3 regions of the Pantoea sp. SYBGC1 genome follow, and region 1 is predicted to be linked to each of the others. Evidence: riboswitches for the same ligand, from Rfam matches in the RefSeq annotation. Region 1 holds a riboswitch; each other region holds the start of a gene.

Region 1 (3,271 bases):
TGATAAGCCCCTGCTTGACATCCTCTTTATTGGGCAGCCCGAGGTGCTCTTTCGGCGTTACATAGCAGAGCATGGCGCAGCCAAACCAGCCAATCATCGCCGCGCCAATACCGGAGGTAAAGTGGTCATAGCCCGGTGCGATATCGGTGGTCAGCGGGCCAAGCGTATAAAAGGGCGCTTCATGGCAATGGTCGAGCTGCTCGGTCATGTTGCGCCGGATCATCTGCATCGGAATATGGCCCGGTCCTTCAATCATCACCTGCACGTCATACTCCCAGGCGATTTTGGTCAGCTCACCTAAGGTTCTGAGTTCTGCAAACTGCGCCTCATCGTTGGCATCCTGAATCGATCCCGGGCGCAGGCCATCGCCCAGCGAGAGGGCCACGTCATAAGCGGCGCAGATTTCACAGATATCGCGGAAATGCTGATAGAGAAAACTCTCCTGGTGATGTGACAGGCACCATTTCGCCATGATTGAGCCGCCGCGCGACACGATACCGGTCAGGCGTCTGGCCGTCATCGGCACATAGCGCAGCAGCACGCCGGCGTGAATAGTGAAGTAGTCGACGCCCTGCTCCGCCTGCTCCAGCAGGGTATCGCGGAAAATTTCCCAGTTAAGGTTTTCAGCGATGCCATTCACCTTCTCCAGCGCCTGATAGATCGGCACGGTGCCGATGGGAACCGGGCTGTTGCGCAGGATCCACTCGCGCGTTTCATGAATGTAGCGGCCGGTGGAGAGGTCCATTACGGTATCGGCACCCCAGCGCGTGGACCACACCAGCTTTTCAACCTCCTCTTCAATCGAGGAGCTGACCGCAGAGTTGCCGATATTGGCGTTGATCTTCACCAGAAAATTACGGCCAATAATCATCGGTTCCGATTCGGGGTGGTTGATATTTGAAGGAATAATGGCGCGCCCGCTGGCGACTTCATCGCGCACAAATTCTGCGGTGATATTCGCCGGCAGGTGCGCACCAAAGGCTTCGCCCGGATGCTGCTGCAGCAGAACTTCGCTGCGAATCCGTTCGCGCCCCATATTTTCACGTATCGCGATAAACTCCATCTCCGGCGTCACGATGCCCTGACGGGCGTAGTGCAGCTGCGTGACGCAGCGGCCAGGCTTTGCCCGGCGCGGAGAAGGCAGCGATTCAAAGCGCAGATGGTCCAGTCCCTCATCGGCCAGACGCTGCTGGGTATAAGCGGAACTGCGCTGCATAACCGGTTCACTGTCATCACGCTCGTCTATCCACGCGGCGCGCAGCTTTGCCAGTCCCTGATGTACATCGATAGTGGCCTGCGGATCGCCATAGGCGCCAGCGGTGTCATAGACCGGAACCGGCTCATTGATTTCGTACTGTGGCTCCGCTTTGGTGCCGCCGGTATGGGTGGGGCTGAGCTGGATTTCACGCATCGGCACGCGAATATCGGCGCGGCTGCCGCTGATCCAGATACGCTGTGAGCTGGGAAAGGCGGTGCCCTGCAGCGAGTTGATAAAATCCTGCGCTTGCGCGCGCTGTTCACGACGAGAAGGTTTAGCAGCAGACATAGCAAAATTCCTGAAGTCAGTGGAAGTTGCTTGTCCGGAGTCCGGAAGGAGTAACAGCGCCTGCAGACAGGTAAAGTCCAATCGCGCGCTGATAATAGCTACTCTTGTTCCCTTCGCAGGTACTAACCTGATCAGGTTCCGCGGATCCCGAATTAACGGTCTCAGCCCCGAAGGGCACTCCGACAAGGTGTTTCTGTTCAAAACAATAAAAGCCCACTCAGCATAAGTGGGCTTTTACGGAATAACAAGGATTTTACAACTGCAGCAGGATCAGGCCGGACGCGCGATGGTACTGTCGTTTGCTACCGGCGGAGAAACCAGCTGGTTATCCCACGCCATCTGAATCAGCTTATCTTCCAGCGAGAAGCGCGAAGCCAGCGTTTCGCCTACTTCAGAGAGTGCCTGCTGGAATTCAACGCAGTTTTCATCCGTAATTGCCTGCTGCAAATGGGTGTCATACAGCTGCATGATGCGATCGGTATTGCTTTCAAGCGCCGGATAGAGATGCGCAGCAGCAACCAGCGGACTGTCACCCTGCAGATCTTTGATAATGCGCTCATACATGCTGAAGTGGCCGGTTGAGAGATAGTCCACCAGCGTATGGCAGAAATCATCCAGTGCCTGCTCGTTCAGCACCGCCAGCGCCTCTTTATTCGGCTTGATGCCAATTAATTCATAGTAAGTGACAAGCAGATGTCGACGCGCACGTAACCATGCATCGACTAATTCATTACCGCCACCGACACGCCTGGTCAGGTTATCTAACTGGGTAAGCATATGAGGCTCCCGGTGAGTTATAGTTGTTCATTACACTTAACATCAGACTTTCAGCGTGCCGTGCGACGCTAAGGACAACGAATAAGATGCAACGTGAGATCTCAAGCGTAGACGCTGGCTGGTGGATTGTCAGCTCTGAACAGAAACTTTGGTTGCCGCAGGGTGAGCTGCCGCACGGCTTAGCGGCAGATTTTGGTCTGGCAGGCCAGCACGGCATACTTATCGGTGAATGGCTGGGCGAAAACGTCTGGCTGATCCAGGCGTCGCGCCCGGAAAACATGGGCTCGGTGCGACAGGTTATCGATCAGGATACCGGACTGTTTCAGCTTGCCGGCCGGGGGGTGCAGCTGGCTGAATTCTACCGTTCCCACCGCTGGTGCGGCTACTGCGGCCATGAAATGCGCATCAGCCCGCGTGAGTTTGCCTGCCTCTGTACCCACTGCCGCGAACGTTACTATCCGCAGATTGCGCCCTGCATCATTGTGGCGATTCGCCGCGGCGACGAGATCCTGCTGGCCAATCACGCCCGCCATCGCAACAGCATCTATACGGTACTGGCCGGCTTTGTTGAAGTAGGCGAAACGCTGGAGCAGGCGGTGGCGCGTGAGGTCATGGAGGAGAGTAACGTACGGGTAAAAAACGTACGCTATGTGACCTCGCAGCCGTGGCCCTTTCCCCATTCGCTGATGACGGCATTTATGGCGGAGTATGAGGATGGTGAGCTGCAGCACGATGGAAAAGAGCTGCTCGATGCGGGCTGGTATCGCTTTGATGCGCTGCCCCAGCTGCCGCCGCCAGGCACCGTGGCCCGGCGCCTGATTGAGGACACCGTGGCGCTGTGTCGCGCCAGCGTGGCATGAAAATGCTACACTGACGCCCTTAGCATGAGAGAGCCCATTATGAGTGAACTGAAGAACGACCGTTATCTGCGCGCCCTGCTGCGCCAGC
Region 2 (3,271 bases), on a different contig from region 1:
GGCGATGCAGCATGAAGGCTGGCTGACCTGGCAGGCTGAGGCGGGACGCGGAAAGCGTTCGCAGCTGCGCTTCCGCTGTACCGGTCTGGCGCTGCAGCAGCAGCGGGCAGAAGCGCTGCTGGAGCAGGACGGTATTGACCAGCTGGTTCAGCTGGTTGGCGACAAAGCGCAGGTGCGGCAGATGATTGCCGCCCACCTGGGCCGCAGCGTGCGTCAGGGAAAACATATTTTGCGCGTGCTCTACTACCGTCCGCTGCAGAACCTGCTGCCCGCCTCGCCGCTGCGCCGCTCCGAAACGCACCTGGCCCGCCAGATCTTCAGCGGCCTGACGCGCATAAATGAGGAAAACGGGGAAATTGAACCCGATATCGCTCACCACTGGCAGCAACTCTCCGCGCAGCAGTGGCGCTTTTATCTGCGTCCGGCCATCCGCTTTCATCACGGGCGCGAGCTGGAGATGGCCGATATTCTCGATTCGCTGCAGCGCAGCGCCGCTCTGCCGCTATTTGCGCATATCTCGCAGCTGCACTCGCCGGCGCCCTGGACGCTGGATATCACTCTGACCCAGCCTGACAGCTGGCTGCCGTGGCTGCTGGGCAGCGTCAGCGCCATGATCCTGCCGCGCGAATGGCCGTCCCTGCCCGACTTTGCCCGCCAGCCTGCCGGCTGCGGCCCTTACAGCGTGGTACGTAATCAGCAGACGCAGCTGAAAATTACCGCGTTTGACGACTACTTTGGTTACCGCGCGCTGATTGATGAAGTCTCCATCTGGGTGCTGCCGGAAGTCAGTGACGAGCTGGTCTACTCTGGCGTAAAACTGCAGGGCAGCGAGGCGGATGAGATAGCGGAAGAGAGTCGTCTGGAGGAGGGCTGCTACTTCCTGCTATTTGACCAGCGCTCCGCCTGGGGACGCCATGCCCGGTTCCGCCGCTGGGTCAGCGACCTGCTTAATCCGGTTACCCTGCTGCATCATGCCGATCCCGGCTATCAGCGTTACTGGTTTCCTGCCTGGGGCCTGCTGCCGCGCTGGCACCATCGCCGCAATCTGCGGGCGGCGGACAAGCCGGAAGGCCTGACCCGGCTAACGTTAAGCTGGTACAGCGACCACGTTGAGCATGAGGGCATCGCCAGCGCGCTGCGTCCCCTGCTGGCGATGCAGGGGGTTGAACTGATCACGCGAGTGGTGAGCTACGAAGCGTGGTTTGCCGGCGCCGGAGAGAGTGATATCTGGCTCGGCAGCGTTAACTTCACTCTGCCGCTGGAGTACGCACTGTTTGCGCAGCTCTATGAGCTGCCGCTGATGCAGCACTGCATTCCGCTGGCGTGGCATGAGGATGCTGCGCGCTGGCGTGAAAAACGCCTGCCGCTGGCTGAGTGGGCGCGCCAGCTGGTGGATCAGGACTGGCTGCATCCGCTGTTTCACCACTGGCTGCTGCTGGAAGGCCAGCGCAGCATGCGCGGCGTACGGCTGAACACGCTGGGCTGGTTCGATTTTAAATCTGCCTGGTTTGCGCCGCCGGCGTTATGACGCTTTCACGCCGTGGCGGAAATGTCTACACTAAGCCGTTCTCAACGGGGTGCCTGCGTTGTCAGGCTGAGAGAAACCCGTCGAACCTGATCCGGTTAATACCGGCGTAGGGATTTGAGATGTGCCTGCCTCAGATCCTTTGCGACTCACTCATATCCTCTCCTTAAGGAGCGCAAAGTGTTAAAGAACGTTCTGCCTGTCCTGCTGCTGTTATCCGCGCCGGTATTCGCCGCCAGACCGCTACTGACCGTCTATACCTATGATTCGTTCGCCGCTGAATGGGGCCCGGGCCCGGCGGTAAAGAAAGCGTTTGAAGCGGAGTGCGGCTGCGAACTGCGCTACGTGGCGCTGGAGGATGGCGTCTCGCTGCTCAACCGTCTGCGCATGGAAGGGAAAAACAGTAAAGCGGACGTTGTGCTGGGACTGGATAACAACCTTCTGCAGGCGGCGGAGAAAACCGGTCTGTTTGCTAAAAGTCAGGTCGATACCGCGGCGCTGCAGCTGCCTGAGCGCTGGCAGAACGACACCTTTGTTCCCTTTGATTACGGCTACTTCGCCTTTGTATATGACAAAAACCGCCTGAAGAATCCGCCTGCAAGCCTGCAGGAGTTGGTTGAAAGCCCGGAGAAATGGCGCGTTATCTATGAAGACCCGCGTACCAGTACGCCAGGACTCGGCCTGCTGCTCTGGATGCAAAAAGTGTTTGGCGATCGCAGCGACGCGGCGTGGCAGAAGCTGGCGGCGAAAACCGTTACCGTCACCAAAGGATGGAGTGAAGCGTACGGCCTGTTTCTCAAGGGCGAAGGCGATCTGGTGCTGAGCTATACCACTTCGCCCGCTTACCACATTATTGAAGAGAAGAAAGAGAACTACGCCGCTGCCACCTTCAGCGAGGGGCACTATCTGCAGGTCGAAGTCGCTGCACGGCTGGCCGGCAGCAAACAGCCGGCGCTGGCGCAGCGTTTTATGCAGTTTATCGTCAGCCCCGCTTTCCAGCAGACAATCCCCACCGGCAACTGGATGTACCCGGTGATCAAAAGCGATCTGCCGGCTGGCTATCGGGCGCTGAACGTGCCGCAAAAAGCGCTGCAGTTTTCACCGGCAGAAGTGGCTGACCAGCGCGCCGCGTGGATCAGCGCCTGGCAGCGGGCTGTCAGCCGCTGATGCCCGGCTGGCTGATACCCGGCGCGCTGAGCGCGCTGCTGCTGTGCGCCGTGGCGCTGCTCGCGCTGGGGGCGCTGCTGACGGCGGCCCCGCTGCCGGACATGCGCACACTGCTCAGTGACAGCTATCTGCACCACGTGCTGGCGTTCTCATTTGAGCAGGCGCTGCTTTCGGCACTCTGCTCCGTGCTGCCGGCCGTGCTGCTGGCGCGCGCGCTCTACCGCCGCCGCTTTCCTGGCCGCACGCTGCTGCTGCGTTTATGTGCGATGACGCTGGTGCTGCCGGTGCTGGTGGCGGTATTTGGCCTGCTGAGCGTCTACGGCCGCAGCGGCTGGCTGGCGCAGCTCTGCACGCTGCTGGGTATTCCCTACCACTTCTCTCCCTATGGCCTGCAGGGTATTTTGCTGGCGCACGTCTTCTTTAACCTGCCGCTGGCCACGCGCATGCTGCTGCAGGCGCTGGAGAGCATTCCGCCGGAGCAGCGTCAGCTGGCGGCTCAGCTTGGGCTGCGCGGCTGGAATCTGTTCCGGCTGCTGGAGTGGCCCTGGCTGCGCCGGCAGATCCTGCCGACCGCGGCGC
Region 3 (3,271 bases), on a different contig from region 1:
CGGGGCGCTGCGCGATTACCGTCATCATATCGCCGCTGACCTCCTCAATGTCGCCCACCAGATAGTGCGCCATATTGACGATATGCGCGGCCAGATCGCCGAGCGCGCCCAGCCCTGCCAGTTTTTTCTGACAGTGCCAGTCCAGCGGCGTCTGCGGGCTGGCGAGGTAATCTTCATTATGCGTGCCGTAAAAATGCACCACTTCACCAATCTCGCCGCGCGCAATGATCTCCCGCGCCAGCTGGCTGGTCGGATTTTTCATGTAATTAAAACCCACCAGCGTTTTTACACCCGCCCGCTCTGCCGCCTGCACCATCTCCTCTGCATCCGCCACGCTCAGCGACAGCGGCTTTTCCGAGTAGACATGTTTGCCGTGGCGGATCGCCTCCAGCGCCATCTCTTTATGCAGGAAGTTGGGCGCGCAGATATCGACAACGTCGATCTGCGGATCGCTGACCAGCTCGCGCCAGTCGCCGGTGGAGCGGGCGAAGCCAAACGTGGCCGCCTGCTTTGCCGCCAGTGCCGGATCGACTTCAGCCAGCATCTCCCGCACGATCTCACCTTTCAGGGCAAACACCGTGGGTGCCTGCGCATAGGCGATAGCGTGACACCGCCCGATATATCCGCTGCCGATCATTCCGATTCTGACTCTGTTCATGCTGCACCCGTGAAAAGTGGAGGAGGTTTCGCGGAATATATGTTTCATTTTTTGGCGCCACAATGGCGAAATGAAATATCTGTGATCATTGATGTGGAGCACACGACAAAATCAACAAATCCCGCTGTAATCTTGCAGTACTTTGGTGATATTCCTCACATTAAGTCAGGCGGTGGCGGTTTATTCAGCAGTCAGTAAAAATTTTGCAAAAGGGCTTTGACACGCAGCAGGCTGCCCGATATTATGCGCCCCGTTCCACACAATTCCTCTGTAGTTCAGTCGGTAGAACGGCGGACTGTTAATCCGTATGTCACTGGTTCGAGTCCAGTCAGAGGAGCCAGATTCTTAAAAAGAGCAGCCTGTAAGGCTGCTTTTTTTATGCCTGCGTGTTATCCGCCCGCTGCACCCGCCCTACCACCAGTGATGAAAGTGGTGTACCGGCCCGATGCCCTTTCCTGCCTCCAGCGAATCGGCCTGCAGCAGCGCCTGCTGCAGCCAGCCTTTTGCCGCCGTCACCGTATCAGCCCAGCTCTCATGCCGCGGCCGCAGCGCTGCCAGCGCCGCCGAAAGGGTACAGCCGGTGCCGTGAGTGTGACGCGTCGCTACGCGCGGGGCCGTAAAGCGGAAGCGTCCGCTGCGGGTAATCAGCCAGTCCGGGCTTTCCGCATCCTCCAGATGTCCCCCCTTCATCAGCACCGCGGCACAGCCGAGATCGAGCAGCCCCTCCCCCTGCTGCTGCATGGCGCGCTCATCGCGGGCAGGTGTTGTTTCCAGCAGCGCCGCGGCTTCCGGCAGATTGGGCGTGATCAGCGAAACCTGCGGCAGCAGCCGCTCACGCATTGCCGCCACCGCCTCTGGCGCCAGCAGCGCATCGCCGCTTTTGGCAATCATTACCGTATCCAGCACCACAAACGGCAGCCGCGCGCGCGCCAGTTTCTCTGCCACCACTTCCACGATAGCGCTCTCTGCCAGCATGCCGATTTTTGCCGTATCGATACGGATATCGCTCAGCACCGAATCCAGCTGGGCGGCGACAAACGCCGGTGAAATGTAACAGACCGACTGTACGCCACAGGTGTTTTGCGCCACCAGCGCGGTAATAACGCTGGTGCCGTAGGCGCTGAGTGCGGAAAAGGTTTTGAGATCGGCCTGAATGCCCGCGCCGCCGCTGGGATCGGTGCCGGCAATGGTCAGGGCATTGATACGGGGCAAGCCGCGCGGTAAAACAGAGGAAGGATGGGTCATCATAGCGCTCCTGTCAGGCGTACAGGAAGGCGAATGCGCGCAGGCATCTGACTTCCCTACGCTGGCATTATCCAGATCAGGTAATACGGGTATTTCTCAGCCTTCACAAAGAAGGGCACCCCGAGTCATGGTGTCTGTTACGACACACCGGCAGCTTAGGGGAAGCGATCGCCTGACGCAAGCCGCAGCGAGCAGAAAGCTTGATCTGCGCGGTAGCAGAAGCAGACAGAGCGCTGGAGTGACCGGTTTATTGATACAGCGCAAGCCGCGGCAACGCGGCTGCATGCTTAATCTGCTGCCGGATCACCCTGCCGGATATCACCATGCTTAACCTGCTGCGCCACCTTATTCCGCACGCTCACCGCTGGCATCAGATTGAGATCAGCCGCCACGGCGTCCTGAATCCTGCCGGACGTCACTGTCAGGCTACCTTTATCACCGCGCGCTGCCGCAGCTGTGGTGTACAGCTGCATAAGCTCTACTACCGCGACCTCAGCGATAGCGAAGCGCGCCGCTGGCTCGGCTGATTCAGCGCAAAAAAAAGCCCCGCAGCAAGGTGCGGGGCGCGGGCCGGACAGCGGATTTTACTGTGCAGGCTGGGTGCGGATCAGATAATCAAAGGCGCTGAGTGACGCTTTAGCGCCCTCGCCGCTGGCGATGATAATCTGCTTATACGGCACCGTGGTGCAGTCGCCGGCGGCAAATACGCCTTTCAGGCTGGTTTCGCACTTCGCATCGATAATCACTTCACCCATGCGGTTGCGCTCGACCGCGCCTTCAAGGAAGCCAGTATTAGGCAGCAGACCAATCTGAACAAAGATGCCGCTCAGCGCCAGCTCGTGCGTGGTCTGGGTGGTGCGATCCAGATACGCCAGCCCGGTGACTTTGCTGCCGTCGCCTTTAACTTCGGTGGTCTGGGCGTTGAGGATCACGTCGACATTTTTCAGGCTGCGCAGTTTATCCTGCAGCACTTTGTCAGCGCGCATCTCGCCGGCAAACTCCAGCAGGGTAACGTGCTCAACAATACCGGCCAGATCGATGGCCGCTTCCACGCCAGAGTTACCGCCGCCGATAACCGCGGTGCGCTTGCCTTTAAACAGCGGGCCGTCGCAGTGCGGGCAGTAGGTCACGCCTTTGGTGCGATACTGATCCTCGCCCGGTACGCCCATGTTGCGCCAGCGCGCACCGGTGGCGATGATGATGCTGCGTGATTTCAGCACCGCGCCGGAAGCGGTTTCAATGGCGTGCAATCCCCCTTCCTGCGCGGCGGGGATCAGTTTAATGGCGCTCTGAGTGTCAATCACATCCACGGCGTAATCATCAACGTGCGCGCGCAGTGATCCCGCCAGCTTCGCCCCTTCCGTTTTT

The links. Region 1 has a riboswitch for thiamine pyrophosphate ahead of thiC (phosphomethylpyrimidine synthase ThiC). Riboswitches for the same ligand answer to the same signal wherever they lie in the genome.
Region 2: another riboswitch for thiamine pyrophosphate. It lies ahead of thiB (thiamine ABC transporter substrate binding subunit); the one in region 1 lies ahead of thiC (phosphomethylpyrimidine synthase ThiC).
Region 3: another riboswitch for thiamine pyrophosphate. It lies ahead of thiD (bifunctional hydroxymethylpyrimidine kinase/phosphomethylpyrimidine kinase); the one in region 1 lies ahead of thiC (phosphomethylpyrimidine synthase ThiC).

What each region holds. Positions count from the first base shown of each region.
Region 1 covers NZ_JBXUNM010000016.1:15,527-18,797, forward strand. The annotation lists gene thiC (phosphomethylpyrimidine synthase ThiC) at 1-1,546, opposite strand, end outside; TPP riboswitch at 1,638-1,738, opposite strand; gene rsd (sigma D regulator) at 1,817-2,323, opposite strand; gene nudC (NAD(+) diphosphatase) at 2,410-3,183, shown strand; gene hemE (uroporphyrinogen decarboxylase) at 3,223-3,271, shown strand, end outside.
Region 2 covers NZ_JBXUNM010000004.1:126,474-129,744, forward strand. The annotation lists gene sgrR (HTH-type transcriptional regulator SgrR) at 1-1,528, shown strand, start outside; TPP riboswitch at 1,564-1,659, shown strand; gene thiB (thiamine ABC transporter substrate binding subunit) at 1,706-2,692, shown strand; gene thiP (thiamine/thiamine pyrophosphate ABC transporter permease ThiP) at 2,668-3,271, shown strand, end outside.
Region 3 covers NZ_JBXUNM010000001.1:999,074-1,002,344, forward strand. The annotation lists gene AC2CF9_RS04655 (Gfo/Idh/MocA family protein) at 1-658, opposite strand, end outside; tRNA gene AC2CF9_RS04660 (tRNA-Asn) at 923-998, shown strand; gene thiD (bifunctional hydroxymethylpyrimidine kinase/phosphomethylpyrimidine kinase) at 1,070-1,870, opposite strand; TPP riboswitch at 1,940-2,036, opposite strand; gene AC2CF9_RS04670 (hypothetical protein) at 2,227-2,430, shown strand; gene ahpF (alkyl hydroperoxide reductase subunit F) at 2,488-3,271, opposite strand, start outside.